2 linked regions of the Pelorhabdus rhamnosifermentans genome follow. The main gene of each other region encodes a partner of the protein of the gene in region 2 in a complex. Links are inferred from orthologs where the notes say so. Each region holds a gene or a part of one and is shown on either strand. Other genes may lie near its edges.

Region 1 (17,174 bases), on a different replicon or contig from region 2:
AGCTATTAAACGTGGCGAGGCGGCGATAAACGGCAAAGCGCATCAGAATGCTTAATAGACTAAAAGGGTTGTCTCAACTTTTTGAGACAGCCCTTTTAGTTATAATTTAACTTATTTTTAGCGTGGGAAAATATTCGGTGACCAATTGGATAGCGTTTTGAATCATAGGGGCAAGTAAACTTTTTTATAGCTATCGGTTAAGCAAATTGAATTTGGGCCAATTATTATAGGAATGGAATGTATGGAATAAAAAGCGTTATTGAAAATAGCTCGCTGATTACGTGAAAGTATTTTTTAAATGTGAAGTACAAAATAATAGTTGCAAAAAATGAGAAGATATTTTATTATTTATACATAGATATACTATGCATAGTGATTTGATGCTTTGCGAAAAGGTGGTTTTGATATGCGGGTTAATAAGGAATTGCTAAAGGGGAGTACGGTTATCCTAATTCTAAAATTACTTGAAAAAAAAACGATGTACGGTTACGAAATGATTAAGGAATTGGAAGGTAATTCTGGAGGCGTGTTTCGCTTCAAGGAAGGGACACTTTATCCCATATTGCATTCACTGGAATTAAACGGGATGGTTGAGGCGTCTTGGTCAGATGCCCAAGGAAATCGGCCTAGAAAATATTATCAATTAACCGATCAAGGTAGGGTGCAGCTTGAAGAAAAAAGACGAGAGTGGGTTGTATTTCGCTCAGCAGTCGAGCAGGTTTTAGGGGAGGCGATAGTATGTCTTTAGAAAAAAATAGTATGATACAAGTTTATTTGGATACAGTAAGTTCTCATATCAAGTGGCGTGAAGTGCATGGTCAGGTGAAATCGGAATTGCTGTCTCATCTAGAAGACATTGTCATGGAGTTGAGAAATGACGGCATTTCAGAACAGCAAGCAGTTACGGAGGCAATACATAGAATGGGAGATGCAGATGACTTAGGGCGACAACTCCAACAAACGCATGTACCACAGAAAAATTGGCCATTGGTTGCAATTGTTACGTTATTGAGCGGCGTGGGTATAGTTTTGATGTATATGCTGGAAATGAGTGGATTATTTACACCATCGGTGCATGTATTCACTAAAAGCCTTATATTTACTGGCTTTGGCGTTGCCATACTGCTTTGGCTGTACTATTGCGATTTTCGAAAGGTGCGCTCCTATACCACATATTTGTATATCGGTACAATGCTACTTTGGTTTATGGGTTTATTTCTTGGGACATCGATTAATGGGAAACAATTTTTAGCTTTTGGGCCTATAAGCATAGACTATAGCGGTATAATTCCGTATGTCTTGGTTGTTTCGCTTGCCGGGATACTTGCAGATAGAGATTGGTCAAACCAGCAATGGGTAAAGAAGGTGTTATTGCTTTTTATAGTCACTTTTCTTTTTTGTGTGATGAGCAACAACACGCCGCTTTCATTTATGTATACGCTGGTATTTCTAGTTCTTATGGCTATTGACGGTGCTAGAAAAGTGCAAATTACTGGATTTTTGATGGTGCCATTAGGGTATATATTAATTAAAATGTATCAAGAAGTAGGCAGTTTAAATTTGGCTTATTATCAATCTGCAAGCTTATGGGGGCAGAGTAATTTAGGGGTAAATGCAATAACTGCTTTTCATACCGATTTTTCCTTTCTCTACTTTATTCAGGAATACGGCTGGTTGGCAGGTCTCATGCTTATTTTTGCAGGAATTGCATTACTGTTAATTCTGGTCAGTGCAACCTTGCAGGTCAAGGACCGATTTGGCAGAATGACAGTAGGGGGACTTACTGTTTGTTTTGCTGTACAAATGACTTGGCATGTGTTGATGTCATTAGGAGTTATGCCTGTAGTATCTATAAGTATGCCTTTTATTAGTTTTGGAGGTTCGCAGACGGTTATACATCTGGGAGCTATCGGGGTTATATTAAGTATCTACAAGCGAAAGAATTTGATGAGAGCTCGTGGCTGACAATTAAATGTGTCCATTTTTAGGAGGCGAAATTTGTAACCGCCCGACTTATTTATATGTACTTGAAATGGTGGGTTTGAAAATTGAAGATGGTATAATAATCTGGACACAAAGTTAAGCACGGAAGGTGGACCAGATTATGAAGAGAGCCGTATATGACAAACAGTTTAAAATGGCAGCAGTCAAACTGTCACAAAGTACGGATAAGTCCGTTCTCGAAGTTGCTCGAGAATTAGGCATTAGCAGCAGTAGTCTATGTCGGTGGATAAATGAATATGATGAATATGGTGAGAGTGCATTCCCTGGTCATGGGAATGCGCTCTTAAACTTTACTTACGAGATTAAAAAGCTGTAAAAACAAGTAGAAGAATTGAAAATTGAGAATGAACTATTAAAAAACTCCAGGCCTTCTTGAAGCAAAAGAAAGTGTAAGATTTCTATTTTTAAGAGAGAACTGTAAAAAATACAACATCAAGAAGGCCTGCAAAATACTTAATATATCAAAATCTGGATATTATGCATATATAACGCGCAGGAAAAGCAATCGTGCTATAGAAAATGAAGTGCTTACTGAAATAATCACAGAAATATTTAAAGTGGTTGATACCCGTCAGAATTATGGTTGGTTACTATAGTTGGGGAGGACCATTCTTTTACTCCCCTGAAATGCGCTTTACTTCTGTGGTAAGCTTTCTTACGGAAATAATGCTGCCTAACAGACCAATTACGACAACGATAATTATCCAAACCATAGAACTAATTCTTCCTGTTGTTTCAGCTCGAAGTAGCTGATAGTTGATAATGGTAAACATAAGCGAAGTAAATAGAGTGATCATGCTGGTAAAACCGGCACCAAGTAGCCTGATTTCTTTCTGCTTTTCGTCTGGCAGCTTTAGCGCTTTTGTTTTATCTAATTGCGGTAAGTTGAGGTACGCCAGTGATCTTGGTGAATAGACAGACCAAAACGTTACAGCAGCTATTAAGGTAAACACTCCTAGTTGAATAAGAGGCAGTTGGAGTACCCCAATCCATGATTTCGATTCCCATCTGTTAGGAGTACCAGACAAATCAAAATGGACAGGGAAGGTATTTGGTAGAGCCGAATAGGCAGGAATGGCAAAATAGAAACTGACTATCACTAGAATAAAAGATACAAATTGCAAGGTTAAGAAACCGCACAGCTTTTTACTAGACTCCTCTTGAGATATCATGATTATCCCCCTCTGTTGACCGGAAATAAGATAGGCACAATAGTAAAATGTTACTGTGAACTGAAAATACGTTGTGGCCTGCTAGGTAATGGCGATTAGCCTAAAATAAAGAATGAACAAACAAATAAGCCGGGATAGTCTTACATCAAAACGCTAAATAAAAAGGCCCGAAGTTAGACTTCGGGTCGCCATCATCCTGGGCCCTTCCAAGATTCGCGTTTTTTCATGGTTTGTCGAACGATTTTCAGCCAAATTCTCTTGGCAAAATTTGCAACTGGTACCATAATTAGAAATGGATGGGAATTTAAAATGTCGCCGCGTCCTAAAAGTGTCACTAGCACCTTTAGGCACGCGCAGGTGAAAGGACCACCTACACGTAACAGTTCATGTCCACGACGACAATATTAATTATACCCAATGATTTCCTGAAAGACAAGCAAAGGTATGTTCGGGTATAATCGGTTTGTTCGTGGGTCAGGGCTATGCGACTGCATGCAATCATCGTAGCACAGGGAAAGCGGTTCAAGTTAGAGCCGAGTCCCCTAACGACACATCATCTATGAAACGAAGCCGCTTGTGTAGGTAAGTATATCTGGCACAGGCGGCTTTTAAATTCCCCAAAATAAGGGCGCGGTATGGTTCGCGGCCTGTTTATGGGGAGGGATAAATGTGTATCATCGTGTACTGAAATGGGAGGCGGTATTGTGGTAGAGAACCTGTTCGATTTTTTGGCTGCAGCCATCGAAACGGAGAACTGGGAACATGTTTCACTCGAAAGAGTGTCCAGCGACTATTACCACGCTTCTCAAAAAGCCGAAAACTATTATGAAAAACTGAAAGAAGTTTTGCCGCCGGAAATGCATGAAACTTTGCTCCGGTTCGATGATGAACGAAATCACATGGAAAATGCCAGTATGGATGTATATTATCGCCAAGGCTTTTCCGATGCGCTGCGGCTTATTTTGCAGGCCATGCTCTGGAAACCGGGCAGAGGGTAAAGTTTTTGCTGATTTAAAAGACTAGGGACGGTGGTTTTGTCCCTAGTCTTTGTGTATGAAATCCTCCCGACAGGACAAACTAATTATATGTTAACCGATACTATTAAAGATATAGAATTTGGGGTGTACGTATGAATACCGGCACCGACCTAAGCCAGCTAAAGCTTTCCCTGTGGAACGCGGCATATTTACAATGGAAAAGTGAAGTTCTTTTTTCAAATCAGTGGTGGCTTATTATTGCCACTATAGTAATTTCATACATAGTTTGGTGGGTTCTGATTGATAAAACACGCTTTGCTCAGCTGCTTTTATTCGGTTCGCTTGTATCTGTCGGAAGAATTGTATTTGACATAATTGGTAGTAATATGGTGCTTTGGAGTTACGATATTCGCGAATCCCCCTTTATGCCAAGCCCGTTTCTTCATAATTTGACCATCTCTCCTTTGGTATATATGCTGCTGCACCAATATACTTCAACCTGGAGAACCTTTCTTTTATGGAACGCAATCATTACAGCCGCCTATTCGTTTATATTACTTCCGTTTTTAGTTTCCACGAAGGTCTTGACGTTTTATAACTGGAACTATATGTACGCTTTCATTTCCGTATTCTTTATTACTTCGTTGTCAAGAACCGTATCTGTTTGGGCGCAAAATTTAGAGAAGAGGGCACCTAAATTCTAAACTAATTTAATCCAGGATTGAATACATTATGATCTACACGTACTTGCCATTGGTGGTAAGTACGTAAAAGTCAACAAGCTCGGAGGAAAAATAAGTAAATCATCGAATTAAAGCCTTAGCTATCATAATAATATAGCTAAGGCTTTAATCATAATATAGAACGGTTTATTAAGTAAGTGCTAAATAATTTATGGGGGACAATAATATGGTAATAGCTATTTTGCCGTTATTTTATTTAGTTCCGTCTTTAGTAGCCTTCCGATACTTTTGACTTGGGCAATTGTATCTTCCTGTTCCTCAAAATCACGAGGTAAATGTTTTTTTTCTATTTTGTTCAATACCCCATGATCCTTAACAACATTTCCGACACTGCAGTTATGTCCATAGCCACATGTATAGCATTGTGAATATCCATGTGCATTTACACCGCCGATTACTGCCATCCTGTTCGACTTCATAACTCCTCCGATAGTCATACTGATCATATCATTTTCCTGTATAATATAAGAAGTACTGACTACTACACCCAGCTTACCTGCTAAACTGAAAGCTCCTTTGTGACGAAAGCAGAAAGTTCTTTCCAGACAAGCATGCCCAAGTGCATTAATCATTCCGCCATAGTTGGGCGCACCAAATACAATTGCATCAGCAACCAGCATTTTATCTGCGATTTCATTCCAGTCATCTTTGATTTTACACTTATTATCGGCTGCACATAGTGTACACCCCAGACATCCGCTGATTTTTTTGCCAGACAATGATAGGTACTCATATTCACAATTACTGGATTCTAGCACCGCTTTTACTGTTTTAGAGGTGATTCCATCCTTTCTGCCGCTTGCACAGATTCCCAATATCATATAATTCATCTCCTTAAGATGTTTTCTTGATTTTAATACAGAAGTCGTTAATGATTCTGTAAAATATTTTACAAATGCGTGGAAAAATCCATTTCAAAGATAATTGACAGATCAAGTGCCATGGTTTATGCTAATTACAAAAAAAATATACTCAAAGTATACTTCTGTAATACTGTGAGTATATTTTTCTGTCAAGTGGGGAGGATTATTATGTATAAAGAAATATCGAAACGTAGTGCTAATAAAATAAAAAACAATGATTTAATTATAGCAGTAGCAGAAAAACTCTTTTTGCAAAATGATTTTGAGAACACAACAATGGACGATGTATCAAAAGAAGCCGGACTTACAAAGCGTACAATATACAAGTACTTCAACAGTAAGGAAGATCTATTCTTTGCTGTAGCACTTAGAGGGGTAGAACAAATCAATTCTAAGTGCGAAGAAGCATTAATGAATGGAAAGAATGCACTTGAAAAAATTCGTCTGACGAACAGAGCAATTTACCAATTCTACATTGAAAGTCCGGGTATGTTACGACTCATGAATTATCAACCTCAAAATAAGCTTAATTATGAGGCAAGTCCCAGCTACCGTGAAATGAGAAGACGGAAAGATGAAATCATTCAACAGTATATGGAAATAATTGGTGAAGGCAAGATTGACGGTAGTATAAATACAAAGCTAGACACAAAAATGGCGGTGTATTTCGCATTTTGCGCTTCTTTTGGCTTATTGAAAATGATATTCACAATGGAAAAGAGTTTCTTTTGGCTTAGGGATGGACTCGATGAGAATGAATTTCTCCTCTTCAGTATGGATTTACTTGCAGACGCTTTAAAATGAAGTTATTATCAGCACTTCAATACCATATGTATGAAATCCTCCCGACAGGAAAAGCTAACTATATCCGAAATGTGGAGGAATGCCTAGTGAGTAATCAAGTACTACAATGGTTAATGCTAATTGTACCTTGGGTAACTTTGTTTTTCATGCCCAAAGAATTTATAAAGCGGTTTATGCCCATAGCTCAATTTTCTATAATTACAAGTATATTATTTGTGGAAATGGGGCAAAATTTCGGGTGGTTCATTTTTGGACAATCAGCTTATCCATTAAGAACACCTTCATATATTTTCGGATTAAATTGTGTTACAACTATGTGGTTATTTTACTTTTTTTATGGTCGTTTTTGGAGATACATCGCAATAGATATGATAATGAACTTTGGGTTTATATATTTATTTCATGTCTATTTTCTCGGCAGTAGAGGACTTTTTTATGAGGTGAGTCTCACTCCCTTATTAAATGTAGTATTTGCAACTATACAAGGGGCTTTATTATATGCCTATCAAATCTGGCAAGAAAGTATCTTCGCCCAAGCTGAAACTAGAAGATCCACTAGTTACTTTACTAACTTTGAACCAGCAAATAAGCCTCTAACTGAAGGTCAAGACAAAGAAAAGGATAATGAACAGTAGATTTCTATATGCCGCTTAAAGCGGCTTTATTCTTTTACAACATAATATTGACAGTATAGACGCATTCGCTAAGATCATCAGGGAGGAGTTTTTACGGTGAGTTAAATAGTTATGGTCATCGTACATACCGGACAATCCAAGAGAAGCCTGCGGTTTTGTTCCTTTTCTTGATGAAGTACCATACAGTTCAAGAGTTTCCTCTGTTGTCGGTATGTTAATATCTGAACCGTCAGCGGCAAGAATAAGAAAACCATTCATCGTTTTTAAATAATGAGCATTATAGTTGTCGCACTTCATTTTACAATCCAAGAAAATAAAGAAATTAAGTCATAAATAATCCTTGATTTAATATAATTCATAAATGATTTATGAATTGGGGATGAAGGAATATGACCAAACGATATCTGACCAGTAATCAGGGGACAACAGTTATTGATGATCAGCATTCTTTAACGGTAGGAGAGAGAGGGCCGATCCTTCTCGCAGATACGGTTTATTTTGAGAAGACTGCACAATTTGACAGGGAAAAGGTTCCTGAAAGGGTTTTCCATGCTAAAGGCGCTGGCGCTTTTGGTTATTTTGTACCTTATAAATCATTCGATTTCTTGACTCAGGCGAAATTTTTACAGAATCCTGAAAAGGCCACACCCGTTTTTACCAGATTTTCGGTAGCCGGTGGCTCGGCGGGTGGTGCCGATACAGTGCGGGATGTTCGCGGGTTTGCAGTGAAATTTTATACGGAAGAAGGCAATTATGATCTCATCTGCAACCATGTTCCGGTATTCCCGCTAAGAGATCCGCTGCAATTTGCGGACTTTGTTCATGCCGTTAAGCCAGATCCGGTCACCAATGCACGTGGTGGACCGATAGCGGCCAGCCGTTTCTGGGATTTCATGTCTCTAAGGCCCGAGTCCATGAACTTTCTCATCTACCTATTTTCAGATATTGGTACTGTCAAAAGCTATCGAACAATTCAAGGCTTCGGAGTCAACACTTACAAATGGATCAATCTGCACGGGGAAGAATGGTATGTCAGGTATTGCTGGGAGCCTTGTGCGGGTGTTGAATATATAGACAGCAAGACAGCAACTCAACTTGCCGGGACTGATCCTGATGTGGCGAGCAGGGATCTCTTTGATACCATTGCGGCCGGGGAATCTGTCGAATTTGAAATGCGGATACAAACAATAAAAGTTGAGTTTGAATGCGACCAGCAGTTTGATATCTTGGATCCCACTCTTATATGGCCAGAGAATTTGTTTCCGTTGATTCCGGTAGGCAGGATGGTGCTAAATAAAAATCCTGAGAATTATTTCGCCGAAGTGGAGCAGTCGGCGTTTTCGCCTGCGGCAATTGTACCTGGCATAGATTTTTCTAACGATAGGGTGCTGCAGGGGCGTATCTTTCCCTATGGCGATACCCAAAGGTATCGTATCGGTACCAATTATTTAGAACTTCCGGTAAATATGCCCAGGAGTCATGTTGATAACAAGATGCAGGACGGATTCATGCAAATCAAGTGCAACGCAGATATCGCCAATTATTTGCCGAATACTTTAAATGGTGGAATGCCCGCGTGGGCACCTGAGAAAGGAAAGCCCTCGCAAGAATATGTTTCAGGAAGCGTGGGCCGACAGGAAATACCGGGAGACAACTATTATCAGCCCGGTTACAGATATCGAAGCATGTCGGGACTGGAAAAGAAACATCTGGTTTCTAATATAATAGAAAGTTTGAGTCTGGCTTATGAGCCTATTCAGAGAAGAATGATTGGACATTTTATGCGAACAGATAGTGAACTCGGCAACAGAATAGCTCAGGGATTAAATTTGAATATATAAGTGGCGTGGTTTTGAGAAGTTATTAAGTATTACTGGGAAGCGCAGGGACGGTTTGTATTACATTTCACCGCCTGCGAACTAATAAAGGTATAGGCTATACTCGATACGGAGAACGTACATTGGTAACGGCTAAAGCCCCTGCTAAATTATGTTAATTTAGCAGGGATTTGTATTTGTATAATGAATATTAGACGTAAGAAGTTTGGCTAGGCTAACATACAATGTGACTAGGCGAAGATTGTTACTACATATGTTAGGAAAAATTAATTTGGGTAGATACTCATATGAAGATAGGTATTGTAGGACTTAGTAACATATGTAAAAAAGCTTACTTACCAGTAATTACGGCTGTAGAAGGTATTGATTTAATATTTTGTACTAGGAATAAAGAACAGTTGGAAAAATTATCAGAAAAGTATAGAGTAAGTAGCTATGTTACATCAGTTGACGATTTAATCGCGTTAAATAGGTAAGCCTAATGATGTTACTACATTTATTTTAGATGATTTTATTCATGTAATAGATACCTTACGATTTTTAATGGATGGGGAAATAACAGATATAAAGGTTCATAGTCTTAAAAAGCAGGGATTATTGTATAATGTAGTTGTTACATTATCTAATGAAAAAATAACTGCTATAGGAATTATGAATAGAGATAGCGGAGTGGCAGAAGAAGTTGTAGAGTATATGAGTTCAGGTAATAAATTAGTGGTAAGAGATTTAGTAAATGCAACACATTTCAAAGAAAATATCGAGACAAAGATTAAATTTAAAGATTGGGACCCAATTCTTTATAGAAGGGGTTTTTACCACACGATAGAATGCTTTTTACATGCAGTAAAAAACAATGAGCCATCAACTCCTTCCATAGAGGATTCGTTGGTAACTCATCAAATATGTGAGGAAATCATTAATTTGATAAACATAAAAAGAGATAGTGGTTAGAGGATGTCTAAAGAAGTGGTAATATCGAATAAATTTCAGCTAAATTCTCTTGCAAGATTTACAATCCGTACTATAATTAGAAACGGATGGGAATTTAAAATGTCGCCGCGTCCTGAAAGTGTTAGAGCACTTCCAGGCACGCGCAGGTGGAATATCACCTACACGTAACAAATTACTGTCCACGACGACAATATTAATTATACCCAATAAATTCCTAGAAGACAAGCAAAGGTATGTTCGGGTATATTCGATTCGTTCGTGGTCAGGGCTATGCGACTGCATGCAATCATCTCAGCATAGGGAAAGCGGTTCCATCGAGAGCCGAAGTACCCAACTGACACAGAATTTATGAAATGAGGCCGCTTGTGTAGGTAAGTATACCTGGCACAAGTGGCTTTTAAATTCCCCAAAATTAGGGCGCACGCTGTTTTGTTCGCGGGTGGCCTGCATGTGGGGGGATAGATGTGTATAATATTGTACTGAAATGGGAGGCGGTATTGTGGTAAAGAGCATGTTCGATTTTTTGGTTACAGCCGTCGAAACGGAGAACTGGGAACATGTTTCACTCGAAAATGTGTCCAGCGACTATTATCACGCTTCTCAAAAAGCCGGAAACTATTATGAAAAAATTAAAGAAGTTTTGCCGCCGGAAATGCATGAAACTTTGCTCCGATTCGATGATGAACGAAATCAGATGGAGAATGCCGGTATAGATGTATATTATCGACAAGGCTTTTCCGATGCAATGCGGCTAATTTTACAAGCCGTGCTCTGGGAAGCCGGTAGAGGTTAATGCTTCTGCTGATGCACGGCTTTTATCAAAAAAACGGTGCCTGATTCAAATGGTGCGGTCCAGGGTTCTTCCTGACATACTAATACCCCAAATCATAGCTTGCTATTTTATGATTTGGGGTATTTTTGCCATGTCTGTTTAACCAGGCAGTATACCCACTCTACTAGATATAGGTGACCTTGCTATTTTTCTTTTTGTACTGTGTGGGAGTTAGTCCGGTTATTTTTTTAAAGGTTTTTGAAAAATGCCTTTCCTCAAAAAAACCAACCTTGGCAGCAATCGTATAAATCGGTTCATTGCTAGAAGACAAAAAAGTTTTGGCATTTTCGATGCGATAAGCAATGATATATTTTATGATACTGATGCCGAGCTCCTTTTTCACGATCTGACTTAAATAAGAGTGGCTGACGTTTAATTTAGCTGAAATCTCATTCAAGGTAATATTTTCCATATAATGTGCATGAATAAATTCAATTGCCTCCATGACAATGGAGTTTGTAACGGTTAATTTATTTGAAAGTTCAAATCTTAGTGAATCTAATGACTCGATAAACTTATGACATTCTTGTTCTATTGAAGTAAAAAGCAATTTTGTGGGGGGGAGATTCTCCGGCTTTCTTTTATTGTAGGTGTCATTGTATTTGTCTGCTAACGCAGTGGATAAGGCGGTATAGCAATAGTAGTAGAGATCATAGTCGAGGCTGGGTTTGACAATGTCTAAAAATAATTTTTTTATTAATCCGTTTAAGTTTGTGTTTAACAAATCATATTTAATAAGTTCTTTAATTTCTCTGAGAATCTTGTCGATCAACTTATAATCGATTTCTTGTCTGATTGAATGAAGATATTTTGAGGTGATCAATTTGGCATCGCGGCAAAAAAAACTGTATGCTTTTAAATCGTGCAGGGATTCATAAGCAGTACGGATGTTTTCAATACCTTTGATATAGTCACTCATGTAACGGAATGAAGTTTTGCAGTTGGCTATCTTGTTAAGTCTGCTAGTTATGTCGAATAGGATATTTTCTTTGCGGGCTTGACTGACAACTTTTAAATCATTGATGATGATGTACAATTGCAACGGATTCACATAAAAGACTTCACCGCCACTATAAGCATCAATAACTGCCTGAAATTCTTTGATAATTTCGTTTCCGGTAAAGTTATAGACACTTTTATTGAGGTTGTGATCCGAATACTCGATTTCCATAATATCATACATATAGAGATAGTAGCCATTGTTATTTAGATTCAGATTGACTTTTCTTTTATAATACTGGAATTCGCGGTTCGTTACACCTCGCAAAATTTCGTGAAGGTATTCATCTTTTTCTAGTCGATTGATCCTAGCAGTCATAATCAGATTCGATTCTTCCTGGTTGTCCATATTGGTAAAATAACAATGGTAATCTTTGCTGAGCGCTTGGGAAAAGAACTGCTTTATTTTATTGATATACTGGCTGTCCTGATGGTTCGTTAGCGAGCAGATGATTTGATTTTCGGCTACGATATTGAAAATGAACAGCGTAGAAACAATACCGGAACATAACAGGTCATGAAAAAGGTTCTGGATTTTAAATATGGGATGCAATAGTTGAATGATAATAATATCAGCGCGAATTTCCACTGCTTTTTTAACAACGGCTTCATAGGAATCAACAGATGAGATAGACAAATCCTTTGTATCCGCATTCGAAAATTTATAAATTCTATTTATAAATTTATCTTCCGCATACAGAATCACTTTTAGCAAGATGATCTCCTCCTCTAATGAGGTCCTTTTTTGTTTTATCAAAAGCCGCTACCCTGTCGAATATGTACTCCAATTAGTGTAAAATGATGCGTTTCGTCTCAGTAAATTTAGTGAAAAATTGAATTATGCAATTCCTTCAGTAGAGAAGAATACTAGAAATACTTTTGGTAGCAGAATCAATATTATTATATATTTTATTATTGCAAGGAGAAAGTAAATAAAAACAAAATAATCTGATGAATCAAATAAATCTCGTAATAAAACCCACATTGTCCTAAAAAAAACACACAAAAATGAGCACATAAACCTCTAGAATTATCTTGTGAGGACTAAATGGATCTCATGATGCGAGAAGTAAAAAGGAGTTGTTGGGTTAATGACAAGTACGGAGGACTTGTATGAAAAAAGTGGTTCCAGTCCTGGTTTCTACAAATTGGGTCGAAAAGAAGTTATGGGGTATTCACTTGTTGATTTTGCTATGAATTTGGTTTTTCAGTCAATCCTCATGTTTTTAACTTTTTATTATACTGATGTCTATGGATTAACGGCTGCAGAACTTTCCGTGATGTTCCTTATTTCCCGAGCCTGGGACATGATATGGGATCCTGCCATAGGGGTAGTGGCAGAAAGACTTAACCCCAAGCACGGCAAGTACAAAAGTTATCTCCTCTACGGAGCAGTTCCTTTTGGCGTAGTTGCTATTATGACTTTTACTGTACCAGAATTTAGTCATGTGGGTAAGTTGATTTGGGCTTACGCCACCTATAATTTATTAATGACTTTGTATACGTTTATCATTAATCCTTATGTTTCCTGTACTACTGTTATGACAGCTGATCCTATGGAAAGGACGAAACTTAACTCGGTAAGAATGACGTTAGCTCAGTCCGGCGGTGTTGTAGTTGCTTTATTTATTCCGGTGCTGTCCCAAGTATTTGGGCAGGGTGATATGGCGAAAGGCTATCAGCTTACGATTGCTTTACTTGCCGTTATTAGTTCATCCATCTTGCTTTACAGCTATACTACTTTGCATGAACGCATTAAAGTCAACTCTCATTTGGATCCGGTTACGGTAAAAGAGTGGTTTCGGCAAATTACCCATAATCAGCCAGGTATTATCATATTTTTGTTGTTTTTGGGCGTCTATGCATTTTCAACGATTCAGTCGGCGTCTGGCATTTACTTTATGACATACAACGCTGCCAGGCCTGATCTTGTGCCGCTATTCTCCATTCTAAACGTATTGCCGTCAGTTGTGGCAGTGCCTTTTGTACCTTTACTTGTTAGAACCATTAAGAAAAAAAATACGGTTGCCTTGGGGCTGATTCTAGGGGCTATCGGTTCCAGTCTAATGTACTTTATTCCGGTCATACAAATTACTTTGCTTATGATCAGCAAATCTATCGCCGCCTTAGGCTATGGTGTGTTGATGGGGATTCTATGGTCTATCTTGCCGGATACGGTGGAATATGCGGAATACAACACAGGCAAACGCTATCCGGCAGTGGTATATACTTTGATTACGCTTGGCTTAAAAGCAGCCTTGGCTATCGGCGGGGTAATCCCAACGATTATTTTAGCCAGTGTTGGTTATATTCCTGCCGCACAACAAACGGCAACAGCCTTGGACGGTATTTTGTACATGACCTCTATTTTGCCCTGTGTTGTTTGTATTGTGACTTTAGCCATTTTCATGTTCTTTTATCATTTGACTGAGGAACGTGTCACAAGCATAATGAACGAATTAAACGAACGAAACAAAACCAAGCTGGATGCCAGCCAGGCTGAGTCTGTTTAGGAAAGCCGAAAACTGAACAAGAGAGAATATATTTTGGAGGGGTTAAAATTGTCAAAAAAATTGCAGGACTTTTCATTGGACGTATTTTCTTTGCAAGGGAAAGTCGCCATCGTAACCGGTGCCAATCAAGGTCTCGGTATGGCCTATGCGGTGGCTTTTGCCAAAGCGGGAGCTGATCTTTTCATACCTCACTATACTGCTGATGTATCCGAGATTAAGGAACTCATTGAAGAAACGGACCGAAAAGTTGGCTTTCTTCAGGGTGATCTAACCGATTCGCAGTACCGGGAGGAGGTGGTTGGTGCCTGTTTGGCTAAATACGGAAAAATCGATATTCTGGTCAACAATGCGGGGGGGAGTATCTTTGGCGAGTTCTTGGATTATCCTGATTCAGCTTGGCAAAAAATCATTGCTATCGACTTGAATGCCGTGTACTACCTCAGCCACAGTGTGGTTAAAGAGATGATCAAGCAAGGTTCAGGCAAAATTATTAATATTGGCTCAGCCCTCTCGTTTACCGCCGACAAAAAATGTCCGCCCTATACAGCCAGTAAACATGCAATCCTTGGTTTGACAAAAGTTTTTGCCAACGAGGCTGGTCCTTATAATATTCAGACCAATGCCATAGCTCCCGGCTTTTTGGCTACCGATGTCAACAGAGAATTGCGTGAGGACAAAAATTTTTATAATAAGATCACTAACCGGATTCCTGGCGGTCGCTGGGGCGAACTTTACGATTTGATGGGTACTGCCGTATTTTTGGCAAGCAGCGCCTCGGATTATATTAATGGCTGGACCATCAATGTCGATGGCGGATTTACGACCACATTATAAAAGGAGGCTGTTTGTATGAAAACCATTGCGGCTGTTAAAATCGGCAGTCTGAAGGATCCCAATGAGCAGACCAGAGGGCGCGTAGCGGTACTTGATTTTCCCGATCAGAAACTAGGCGACGAGGATGTCAAAATCAAGGTGGCCTATTGTGCGATCTGTGGCTCAGATCCTCATTTAGTGGAAGGTATTTTCGATCTGAAGCCGCCTTTTGGTCTCGGACATGAAGTGTCCGGCGTTATTGTAGCTTTGGGGAAGCACGTTACTAAGAAAGGTCTTAAGGTCGGCGACCGGGTAGCAGGTAATTTTTTGAAGTTCTGTGGTACTTGTTATTACTGTCTAAATGGACAGGAGCAGTTTTGTAAAAATGCGAATGATTCCAACAGACCTGGCATGGCGGAATTTATTGTATGGCATGAATCCCAGGTATGGAAAATTCCTGACAGTGTCAGTCTGGAAGAGGCTTGCCTGCTAGAGCCGATATCCATTGCGGTCAGAATTCTGGATAAAACCAAGATGAAGGTTGGTCAGCGAGTCGCTATTTCCGGCGGCGGTCCTATCGGTCTGTTGACCCTTCAAATGCTGAAAATGTTTGGAGCCACTTCTTTAACTCTCATTGAACCAATTAAAGCCAGGCAAGAACTGGCGTGGGAATTCGGTGTGGAATATATCATTGATCCTGTAGATCAGGATGTATGTGAGCAGGCTAAAAAAATTACTGACAACCGGGGCTATGACCTAGTAATCGAGGCATCCGGTTCTCCTAAGGCTGCTAATGCAGCGTGTGATATTGCCGCGAAAGGAGGTACTGTTCTCTACATTGCCATGTTCCCTAAAAATTACGAAATGCCCTTTAATTTATATGATAAATGTTATTTCAATGAGCTTACCGTTTCCGGCATATATGTGGCTCCCTACGCTTATCCGCGGGCTGCCCAGATGCTCCCCAGAATGAATCTGCAACCATTTATTCAAAAGATTTTTACCATTGATCAGGCCGAAGCGGCTTTTGCTGCCCAGGTTAGCGGTAAGTATATTAAGATACTGATTAAATGCAACGATTTTTGATCAGCGGCAAGCCGAGTAAGATAAATCAAAATAAAAGGAGATGCCAATGATGTACAATTATAATTTGAATGTCGACATGGAACTTGTACAGCAACTGGAATGTAAAGCGGTAGAAATTAGAAAAATGCTTTGCAGTTTTATCTATGAGATCGGTATGGGGCATTTGGGGGGAGAACTGTCTGTTACTGATATGGCGGTAGCACTGTATTACAAATACATGACTTATGACCCTAAAAACCCTAATTGGGAAAAACGCGACAGGCTGATATTAAGCAAAGGTCACTGCGGAGAAACTTTGTATACTATTTTTTCTGATCTGGGCATGTACACCATGGAGTACATGATAGAACATTTTGAGACGCTAAAAACGGCTAAATTCGGTATGCATCCCAACCGGAAATATGTAGAAGGCATCGAAGCATCCACAGGTTCCTTGGGTCACGGCTTATCACTGGCCACCGGTCTGGCTTTGGGTGCAAGAATGTCGAAGGCGCCGTGGCGAACGTTTTGTATCATAGGCGATGGAGAAATACAAGAAGGTTCTAACTGGGAGGCATTTATGGCAGCTGGCCATTATAAACTGGGTAATTTGGTGGCTATCGTTGATAAAAACGGTCTTCAGATGTCGGGTTCTACTAAAGATACGATTGATGTCGATCCACTGGGGGACAAAATCAAGGCTTTTGGCTGGGATGTTATCGAAATCCAAGGCAATGATATGTATGAAGTTTGCAATGCATTGCAGTCTTTGCTGCCTGCAGATCCTATCACACGAAGACGGCCCATTTGTATCATATCGAACACAACCAAAGGTCAAGGCGTTGATTTCATGGAAAACAATTGTGCCTGGCATGGTGGTGGTATTGCCAAAGCTCAGTTAGATGAAGCTCTCGTATCCATAGAAAATTGTAGAAAGGTGAGATGAATCATGGCAGTTGAAACCA
Region 2 (8,074 bases):
AATAAAACAATCCATAACTTTTGCGGCTAATATTTCCTGTTCATCAAACAGATCAGATACCACACCCTGTTCGCAAGCATATTGCACCAAATTTTCCAGCAAATCAGGTATAGTCGCTTTACTAAAAGCAATGTCTTCTTGAATAAAATCTGACAGCCCCAACAAATAGATAATTTGGTTTCTGACGTATACTTCATCACATCGTTCAATCAATTCCAACGAAATTGCCTTTTCAATTAATTGCCGCACGACTTGATAGATATTCATCCTAACCTTCCCCCAAGTTAATTGAATCACCACATTCAATCAGTTGATAAATGGCATGAGAACCAATATACCCGACTCTTCCTACCACCAATACATCCAACTACATCACTGTCCTGCGAAATTTCTTTTGCCCCATCGCCAATATTGGCAATATAAAAACTAGCAGCGTAACCAATGTTTTCTTTGTAAGTCCGGCCAACCTGATCGATAAACTGCTCAATCTGTTCATTCTCTACAATAGCAATTGTACAGCCACCAAAACCACCGCCAGTCATACGTGCTCCCAGCACCCCAGGCTGTTGCCAGGCCGCATCTACCAGCGTATCCAATTCCTTACCAGTTACTTCGTAATCATCTCGCAACGAAATATGAGATTCATTCATCAGTTTGCCAAATTCAGCCAGTCGGCCTTGTTTCAGCTCCGTCAGCGCTTTTAAAGTCCGGCGGTTTTCATATACTGCGTGCTTCGCACGTTTTATTAATATAGGATCGCCGATCAAGTCCTTGTTCTTTTCAAATGTCGCCTCATCCAATTCCCCCAGCGATTGGATCGGCAATTTAGCCTGAAGCCGCTTCAAAGCCAGTTCGCATTCATTTCGTCTTTCATTATATTTAGAATCCGCCAGTTCACGACGTTTATTGGAATTTATAATCACAATATGTTGCTGCTTGAGATGAAGGGGCGCGTATAAATATTTCAATGTATCACAATCAAGCAATATACCGCAGTCGGTTTTTCCCATGCCAATAGCAAACTGATCCATGATCCCACAGTTGACGCCGATAAATTGATTTTCTACCTTTTTCCCCAGTTTTACCAGTGTCAAGCGTTCCAGCGACAAAGCAAACATTTTTTCCAACATAACTCCAGTTGCCAATTCAATGGATGCCGATGATGACAGTCCGGCGCCATTCGGAATTTCACCATAAAACAAAAGATCCATACCGCTGTCAATCTGATAACCGTCGGCAATAAGATAACGAATCATGCCCTTGGGGTAATTAGCCCAATCATGTGTTTTATTATAGTCCAGATCTCGCAGTGAAAAAGTAATCACCCCTTTTTCCGGGAAGTTCATGGAATACATGCGAATCAGATTGCCACTACTTTTTTGAGCCAATACATAGGTGCCCAATGTAATCGAACAGGGAAATACATGTCCGCCATTATAGTCCGTATGTTCACCAATCAAATTAATTCTACCAGGTGCAAAAAACACCCGATATCTATCACTGTGGAATTTTTCTTTAAATACTGCCGCACATTTTTCAACTTGGTGCACAGCTATCACCTCCTACGTGAAAGTTGACGAAAATACGATTATTACCGATCTTTATACTTCATTAAATAATCGTAAAAATGAAAAGTCGATTTTTTACTAAAAACAACATTTATTTTACTTATTTTTAGTGAAATTTAAAGGGAATAAAAACATTGATCCGATCAACTGAATGGTCATAGTTACTTGAATCGTCAGTGGATGCGGATCATATAATACGTACCCAATTACTACTAAGATTTAAATGAATTGGCGCCCCCGCGACCTTGAGCGCCAATTCATTGAATTCGTCTAGCTAATTTGCGTGACTCCCCATAACCTCTTTATAATTATCCGGTGTCACAATTTTAGCGTCCACAGCTGTTTCCATTGGAATTTCTGTTTTCTGCAAAATATTGTTGATTAATAATTTTACGGAAATACCGCCCACATCATCGGATGAGAAATAAGTAGCTGCTTTCATGGCAGAATAAGGTTTCTTATACTCATCTTTGGCAAGATAACCACCAAGACCGATCACGCAAGAGCTCTTATCCAAACCAGCTTGCTCCAAAGCTCTTACTGCGCCAACCGCGCCTTCCTCGTTAGCGCTCATAACCATCCACTTCTTAATTTCAGGATGAGCGGTAAAAATAGCCGAAGCCGCATTAAATCCCTTATCTGTTTCGCCTGTATAATCGGCCTTAAATACCCTGTTCTCAGCAAAGCTAGGCAATATTTCCTTGAATTTTTCCTGCTCGCCTTGTGTTCTTGGTACACAGCTTGACACAGTATCCATGGTCAGTACAAGCAAACCCGTTTCAGCATCCTGATCCAGATTATTTTGTTTAGCATAATTAGCCATCCATTCACCGTTAACTTGGCCAATTTTATAGGCATTAATACCAACCCAAGGAACCAGCTTGTTATTGCTTTCATCCTGCAAGGCATCATCAACAGCGATGACCGGAATACCCGCTTGTTTGAATTTTTCAACCGTTATTTTAGATAATTTCTGATCAGGAATGCAAGTGACTACGCCATCTACTTTTTGGGCGATAACATTTTCCACCGCCTGCATGTAAGTATCAGGATTCATTTTGGCATCAACAAAGAGAAATTTCGCTGCCCCCATGTCTTTTGCCATTTTTTCAGCGGCTTTTCCTTCATCAATAAACCATACCTGATCACCGGCTTTATAGATGCCGGCAATCACCAACTTTTTTTGACCACTGCTGGCAGCACTTTTTCCCTGATCTGATTCACCTGAACCACAGCCCAACAATGACAAACTGACGAATAAAATTCCCAGCACCACTGTGAATATCTTTTTCAGCTTCATTCATAATCCTCCTCGTTTTTTGTCAATATCCAAAATCAGCCCGAAATTCATCCTCCTTTTTGAAAATAATTTTATGCTTTCGCCAAATTAATGGACGATGGCCTCCTCCTTTTCCAAAGCAACCATACTTTCCTCAAGCAACTTCTTCTCCCGATTGGTTTTGCGGATATAATCGAACGACAAAGCAATAAGTAACAGCATGCCTCTTGCTACATACTGCCAAAAGACTGGAACATTCAACATAATAAGACCTGTATTAAATCCCTGGAGGATTAGAACGCCTAGTACGGTACCAAATATGGTACCAACTCCACCGGCAAATGCCGTCCCGCCCAAAACGGCAGCCGTAATGCCGTCAAATTCAAGGCCAACACTGGCAGCAGGTTGACCGGAACTCATTCTGGCTGCTAATATTACTCCACCTAACGCCGCCAAAGCACCCGTTAACATAAATAATATATTGTTGATCCGCTCGGGATCCAAACCGGCCATTCTTGCCGCGTTTTTATTGCCGCCAATCACGTAGATGCTCCTGCCAAATTTCGTCTTTGCCAGGATAACGCCAAAAATAAGAAAAGCGATAATTAAAATTATAACCGGTATCGGCAATCCCAAAATACGCTCTTTACCAAAGTTAATAAAAGTATTATCCATAATATATACCGGTTTCCCATCACAAATGATGTAAGCTAGACCTCTCATGATCGACATCGTTGCCAAGGTAGATATAAAGGATTCTAATTTGATTTTATTTACGAACCAAGCATTAACATAACCTACCACCACACCGGAGAAAACTACCAATAATAACATCGGGAAAAAGCCCAGGCCCTTTTGCATTAAAACGGCCCCGAAAACGCTGGCAAAAGCAGCTACCGAACCTGCCGACAAATCAATTAGGCAGGCAATAATCAAATACGACTCACCAATTGCGACAAGACCAGTAATCGAGGCGGCGACCAAAACATTAATCAAATTCGCGCTACTAAAATAGTTCGCGTTAAACAAAGAAAATAAAATTATTAAGGCGATTAAAGCTCCTAGCAAACCAAGCTTATCTGTCTCAATATTTTCCATAAACTTCCTGATATTAATATTAGGCATATTTTTTTCCTCCTTCGCCTAACATAGCATAAGTCAGTAATAAGTCCTCCGTAGCCTCTTCTCGTTGAACTTCACCGGTTATTCTACCATTCCGCATCACGATAATTCGATCGCTCAAACCAATGACTTCCGGCAATTCGGAAGATATCAGCAAAATACCTACCCCCTCTTTGGCTATTTTACAAATCAGTTTGTAAAACTCAGATTTAGCACCAACATCAATTCCTTTGGTCGGTTCATCCAGAATCAAAACTTTAGGTTCTGTAGTCAGCCATCTGGCAACAATGACTTTTTGCTGATTACCACCACTGAGTTCCACTATCTTTTTATAAGCATTCGGTGTCTTAATATTGAATTTTTTAATATTTTTTTCGACAGCGGCCTCTTCCTTTTTTTTATCGATTAACCCCAGCTTACCAAGAATACGATCTAAAATAGAAACGCTGATATTTTCACCTACCGACATGTTAGCCAAGATTCCCTGCGTTTTTCGGTCTTCCGGTACCATAACAAGACCATAATTAATTGCGTCTTTAGGTGAGCGGTTGATCACACTTTTACCATCAAGAAATATCTCCCCTGATCGTATGCTGTCAGCACCGATAATCAAGCGCATCAGTTCGGTCCTGCCCGCCCCAACCAATCCGGAAAATCCAAGTATTTCCCCGGCTCTCAGCGTAAATGAAACATTTCTTACCCGATCGGAAGTAAGCTTACGGACTTCCAACAAAATTTTCCCTATGGCAGCATTACGATTTAGTTCTTTAAAAACGTCTCCCAAATCCCTGCCGACCATCAATTTAATCAGCTCTTTTTCGGAAACTTCCTTCTGCCTAACCAATTTAACAAATTTACCGTCTTTAAAAACAGCCACCTTGTCGGCTATTTGTTGAATTTCCTGCATCCGGTGCGATACATAAATAATCACTTTTCCTTCTTCTTTAAGTTTTGCAATAATTTTGAATAAAACTTCAATCTCACTGTCGCACAAACTAGCTGTTGGTTCATCAAAAGCAATAACTTTCAAGTTCCGGCTATAAGCTTTCATGATTTCAACCATTTGCTGATGAGCAATACTTAAATTTCTAACCTTTCCTTGCGGATGAATAGGTAAGCCAAATTCATCAATAATTTTTTTTGCATCGCTATTCAACTTTTTAAGATCGATAAATCCTAATTTATTTACTGGTAGCCTACCGGCAAAAATATTTTCCGCCACGCTGACATCCATCACAATTTGTCTTTCCTGATAAATCACACTGATTCCAGCTTCTATGGCTTGTTTAGGGTTATTGAAGTGCCGGGTTTCCCCATTGAGCAAATATTCTCCTGATGTAGGCTGATAATCCCCATTTAGCACCTTTAATAAAGTTGACTTTCCTGCTCCGTTCTCTCCCAAGAAGACCAGGACCTCTCCCCCTTCGACCTTAAAGCTCACGTCGTCCAAAGCTTTAACCCCGGGAAAGTACTTGGTAATTTGCTTAAATTCCAATGTATTTCTCATTTTGCCTCCCCTTTCGTTGACGATGCTAAACAACGCTCAGAATATTTTATAATATTTCATCGTATTGGAAAATTCAGTTATTTATATAAAAAGTATAGCAAACTCCTCATTATGCGTCAATGTATTTTTACTAAAAATTCATCTGTTATTTACTTGTTTTTACTTGAATTTTAACTTCTCATCTGTTTTTATCATATTTACGAAAAATCAATTAATGATCATTTTAAGTAATTAACCATACCATCAACCCATGTACCTGGGTTCTCTTTAATGACCTTTATACTGATTTGCTTCCTGAGTATCACGATACAGTCGATGGCTTCTTTGCCGAAATCCTTTTCCCCACCCCGTGACAATGAATAAGCTTCATCAATAAATAAAATTCCGCCATAAGCTCTTTTTAATTGTTCACGCGTTTTTTGGGCGGTATGACCAATATATTCACCAACAAGATCGGCTCGTTCTACTTCAATAAGATGGCCTTTTTCAAGAAGCTTCATATGATAAAAGATCTTACCAAGTATGCGCGCCACCGTTGTTTTTCCTGTACCTGGATTTCCTTTAAAAATCATATGCAGACAAAGGGGTTCCGTCAATAGTTGCTCTTTTTGCCGTCTTTTTTGTATTTCAATAAAAGCATAAATTTCTCTTACTAATTTTTTTACTTCCTCTAGGCCAATTAACTGGTCAAGATCCTTAAAAATATTTTCCGTAACAACGGGGGCAGTTTCGTTTTTGCTCTTATGCTTTCGAATACTACTTCCCATCCGATCCAGATCAATTAAGGCCCGACAGGCTTCTAATGCTGAACACTGACCCGTTTCAACGTGTTCTAAAACCTCCGCTGGCCAGGTGTATACCATAATCCCACCTCATTATTGATGATAATTATTATACGCAAGACCTTACAGAAGGGTGAATACAATAGAAAAAGCTCCTAAGCATAGGCTTGGAGCTTTTTCTACGAGAATATGACTCATTTCCAGGAATGTTCGTTCTGAAATTTCGTCAACATTACTGTCGGTCTATTTGGGACTTTTCTGGTTGTGATTTATCCGACTGTAATTTATCAAACTTATGGTCTTCCTTATGCATTGAATTCAGCGGTCGGAAGGGTGTAATCGTTGAGATTGCATGCTTATAGACTAACTGCTGCTTGCCATCATTTTCGATAATAACAGTAAAATTGTCAAACCCTTTAACTGAACCACGCAGTTGAAACCCATTTACAAGATAAATAACGACAGGTACATTTTCTTTGCGGACTTGATTTAAGAAACTGTCCTGCAAATTAATTGCTTTTGTTGTCATGACGCAATCCCTCCGAATTCAATTTACTTCTTCATTCTACTTTAGATTGAACTTTTCTGCAATAGATTGGTAAATATTTTCCACAATTTGGGCTTCTGATCGTCCTGCATCAACAGAAAACCACTGAATATAGGGCATCTTCCGATACCAAGTCAACTGACGTTTGGCAAAATGCCTTGTTGCTTGTTTCATCTTCATTAGCGCATCATCGAGTGCCATTTGACCTTTTAAGTATAAAACAATCTCCTTATAACCAATGGCCTGCATTGACTGCGCTTCAACTGCTAGTCCAGACTGAAGCAACCTTTTAACTTCCTCTACCAAGCCAGCAGCAACCATCCTGTCTACGCGTTGATTAATGCGGTCATATAGCAGTGAACGTTTCATGGTCAAACCAATGACACTCGCTTCATATTGCAATGACTGTGAAGGGACCTGGCATTCTTCGGGCTGTTTGCTTTGCTTACCTTGCCGTGTCAGATGATGAATTTCCAAAATGCGAATCACACGGCGTAAATCATTGACATGAAGACGCTGGGCCGCTTTTGGGTCAACCTTGGCAAGCAAAGCATGAACTTTCTCATTTCCCTGCTGCTTTGCTAATTGTGTCAGATAGGTACGATAAACTTCATCACTTTGTATCTCATGAAATACATATCCTTCAAGCAAAGCCTTGACATACAGTCCCGTCCCCCCGGCTAAAATAGGTATTTTCCCTGCCTTATTCAGACGGTCAATAAGAACTGCTGCTTGTTGTTGAAAATCAACAACACTGTATTCTTCATTGGGTTCCAAAATATCAATTAAATGATGAACAATCCCATCTTTTTCTATCAAAGAAGGCTTGGCTGTACCAATATCCATCCCCCGATAAATTAACATGGAATCCCCCGAGATGATTTCTGTATGAAGCCGCTTAGCAAGAGCAATACTTAATTTTGTTTTTCCTACAGCAGTAGGACCCAATAAAACAATAAGGCGGTTCATCATGCCACCTGCCTTTTAATTTGCAGTGATACCCTTTGCATTCTATGGTCATGTTTACCATTTTGGATATTTTTTATACGCAAGATATTCTCCTGTCATGTTCGCTTAAATAATTTGCTTAAGTCATGGGGGGTAAAACGGATCATAGCCGGACGTCCATGCGGGCAAGCATAAGGCAGCTCTGTCTGGCACAATTCTTCTAAAAGAGCCTGCATTTGACGCATATTCAGTTTTTCACCAGCACGGATTGCTCCATGACAAGCGGCAAGTTGCAAACACGAATGCCGAAGAGCTTGCGAC

Evidence for each region.
Region 1: the proteins of hfq (region 2) and Ga0466249_RS21750 are in contact, whole or in part, in a crystal structure (PDB 3VU3), measured with the Escherichia coli proteins. The link is inferred for Pelorhabdus rhamnosifermentans from one-to-one orthologs.

Annotation. Positions count from the first base shown.
Region 1 is NZ_JAHGVE010000027.1:38,539-55,712, reverse strand. What follows is about bases 6,878-9,813. They hold Ga0466249_RS21750 (catalase), read left to right. Parts: upstream 6,878-7,587; coding sequence 7,588-9,039; downstream 9,040-9,813. Other genes in these bases: Ga0466249_RS21740 (hypothetical protein), read left to right, coding at 9,505-9,813; Ga0466249_RS21745 (hypothetical protein), read left to right, coding at 9,324-9,512; Ga0466249_RS21755 (hypothetical protein), read right to left, coding at 7,214-7,495; Ga0466249_RS26760 (hypothetical protein), read left to right, coding at 6,878-7,198. In the rest of the region: Ga0466249_RS21800 (PadR family transcriptional regulator), read left to right, coding at 407-748; Ga0466249_RS21795 (FtsW/RodA/SpoVE family cell cycle protein), read left to right, coding at 739-1,965; Ga0466249_RS21790 (transposase), read left to right, coding at 2,105-2,320; Ga0466249_RS21785 (DUF1648 domain-containing protein), read right to left, coding at 2,619-3,176; Ga0466249_RS21780 (DUF6809 family protein), read left to right, coding at 3,881-4,174; Ga0466249_RS21775 (CBO0543 family protein), read left to right, coding at 4,306-4,857; Ga0466249_RS21770 (flavodoxin family protein), read right to left, coding at 5,073-5,717; Ga0466249_RS21765 (TetR/AcrR family transcriptional regulator), read left to right, coding at 5,928-6,563; more of Ga0466249_RS26760, read left to right, coding at 6,650-6,877; more of Ga0466249_RS21740, read left to right, coding at 9,814-9,987; Ga0466249_RS21735 (hypothetical protein), read left to right, coding at 10,487-10,780; Ga0466249_RS21730 (helix-turn-helix domain-containing protein), read right to left, coding at 10,944-12,524; Ga0466249_RS21725 (MFS transporter), read left to right, coding at 12,910-14,331; Ga0466249_RS21720 (SDR family oxidoreductase), read left to right, coding at 14,380-15,165; Ga0466249_RS21715 (zinc-dependent alcohol dehydrogenase), read left to right, coding at 15,181-16,230; Ga0466249_RS21710 (transketolase), read left to right, coding at 16,277-17,155; Ga0466249_RS21705 (transketolase family protein), read left to right, coding at 17,159-17,174.
Region 2 is NZ_JAHGVE010000012.1:12,967-21,040, forward strand. The notes cover bases 5,140-8,074. They hold hfq (RNA chaperone Hfq), read right to left. Parts: upstream 6,788-8,074; coding sequence 6,491-6,787; downstream 5,140-6,490. Other genes in these bases: Ga0466249_RS14705 (sugar ABC transporter ATP-binding protein), read right to left, coding at 5,140-5,476; Ga0466249_RS14710 (AAA family ATPase), read right to left, coding at 5,695-6,339; miaA (tRNA (adenosine(37)-N6)-dimethylallyltransferase MiaA), read right to left, coding at 6,824-7,774; mutL (DNA mismatch repair endonuclease MutL), read right to left, coding at 7,870-8,074. In the rest of the region: galT (UDP-glucose--hexose-1-phosphate uridylyltransferase), read right to left, coding at 1-267; Ga0466249_RS14690 (galactokinase), read right to left, coding at 303-1,550; Ga0466249_RS14695 (arabinose ABC transporter substrate-binding protein), read right to left, coding at 1,843-2,868; Ga0466249_RS14700 (ABC transporter permease), read right to left, coding at 2,956-3,972; more of Ga0466249_RS14705, read right to left, coding at 3,965-5,139. UniProt on the Escherichia coli protein: RNA chaperone that binds small regulatory RNA (sRNAs) and mRNAs to facilitate mRNA translational regulation in response to envelope stress, environmental stress and changes in metabolite concentrations.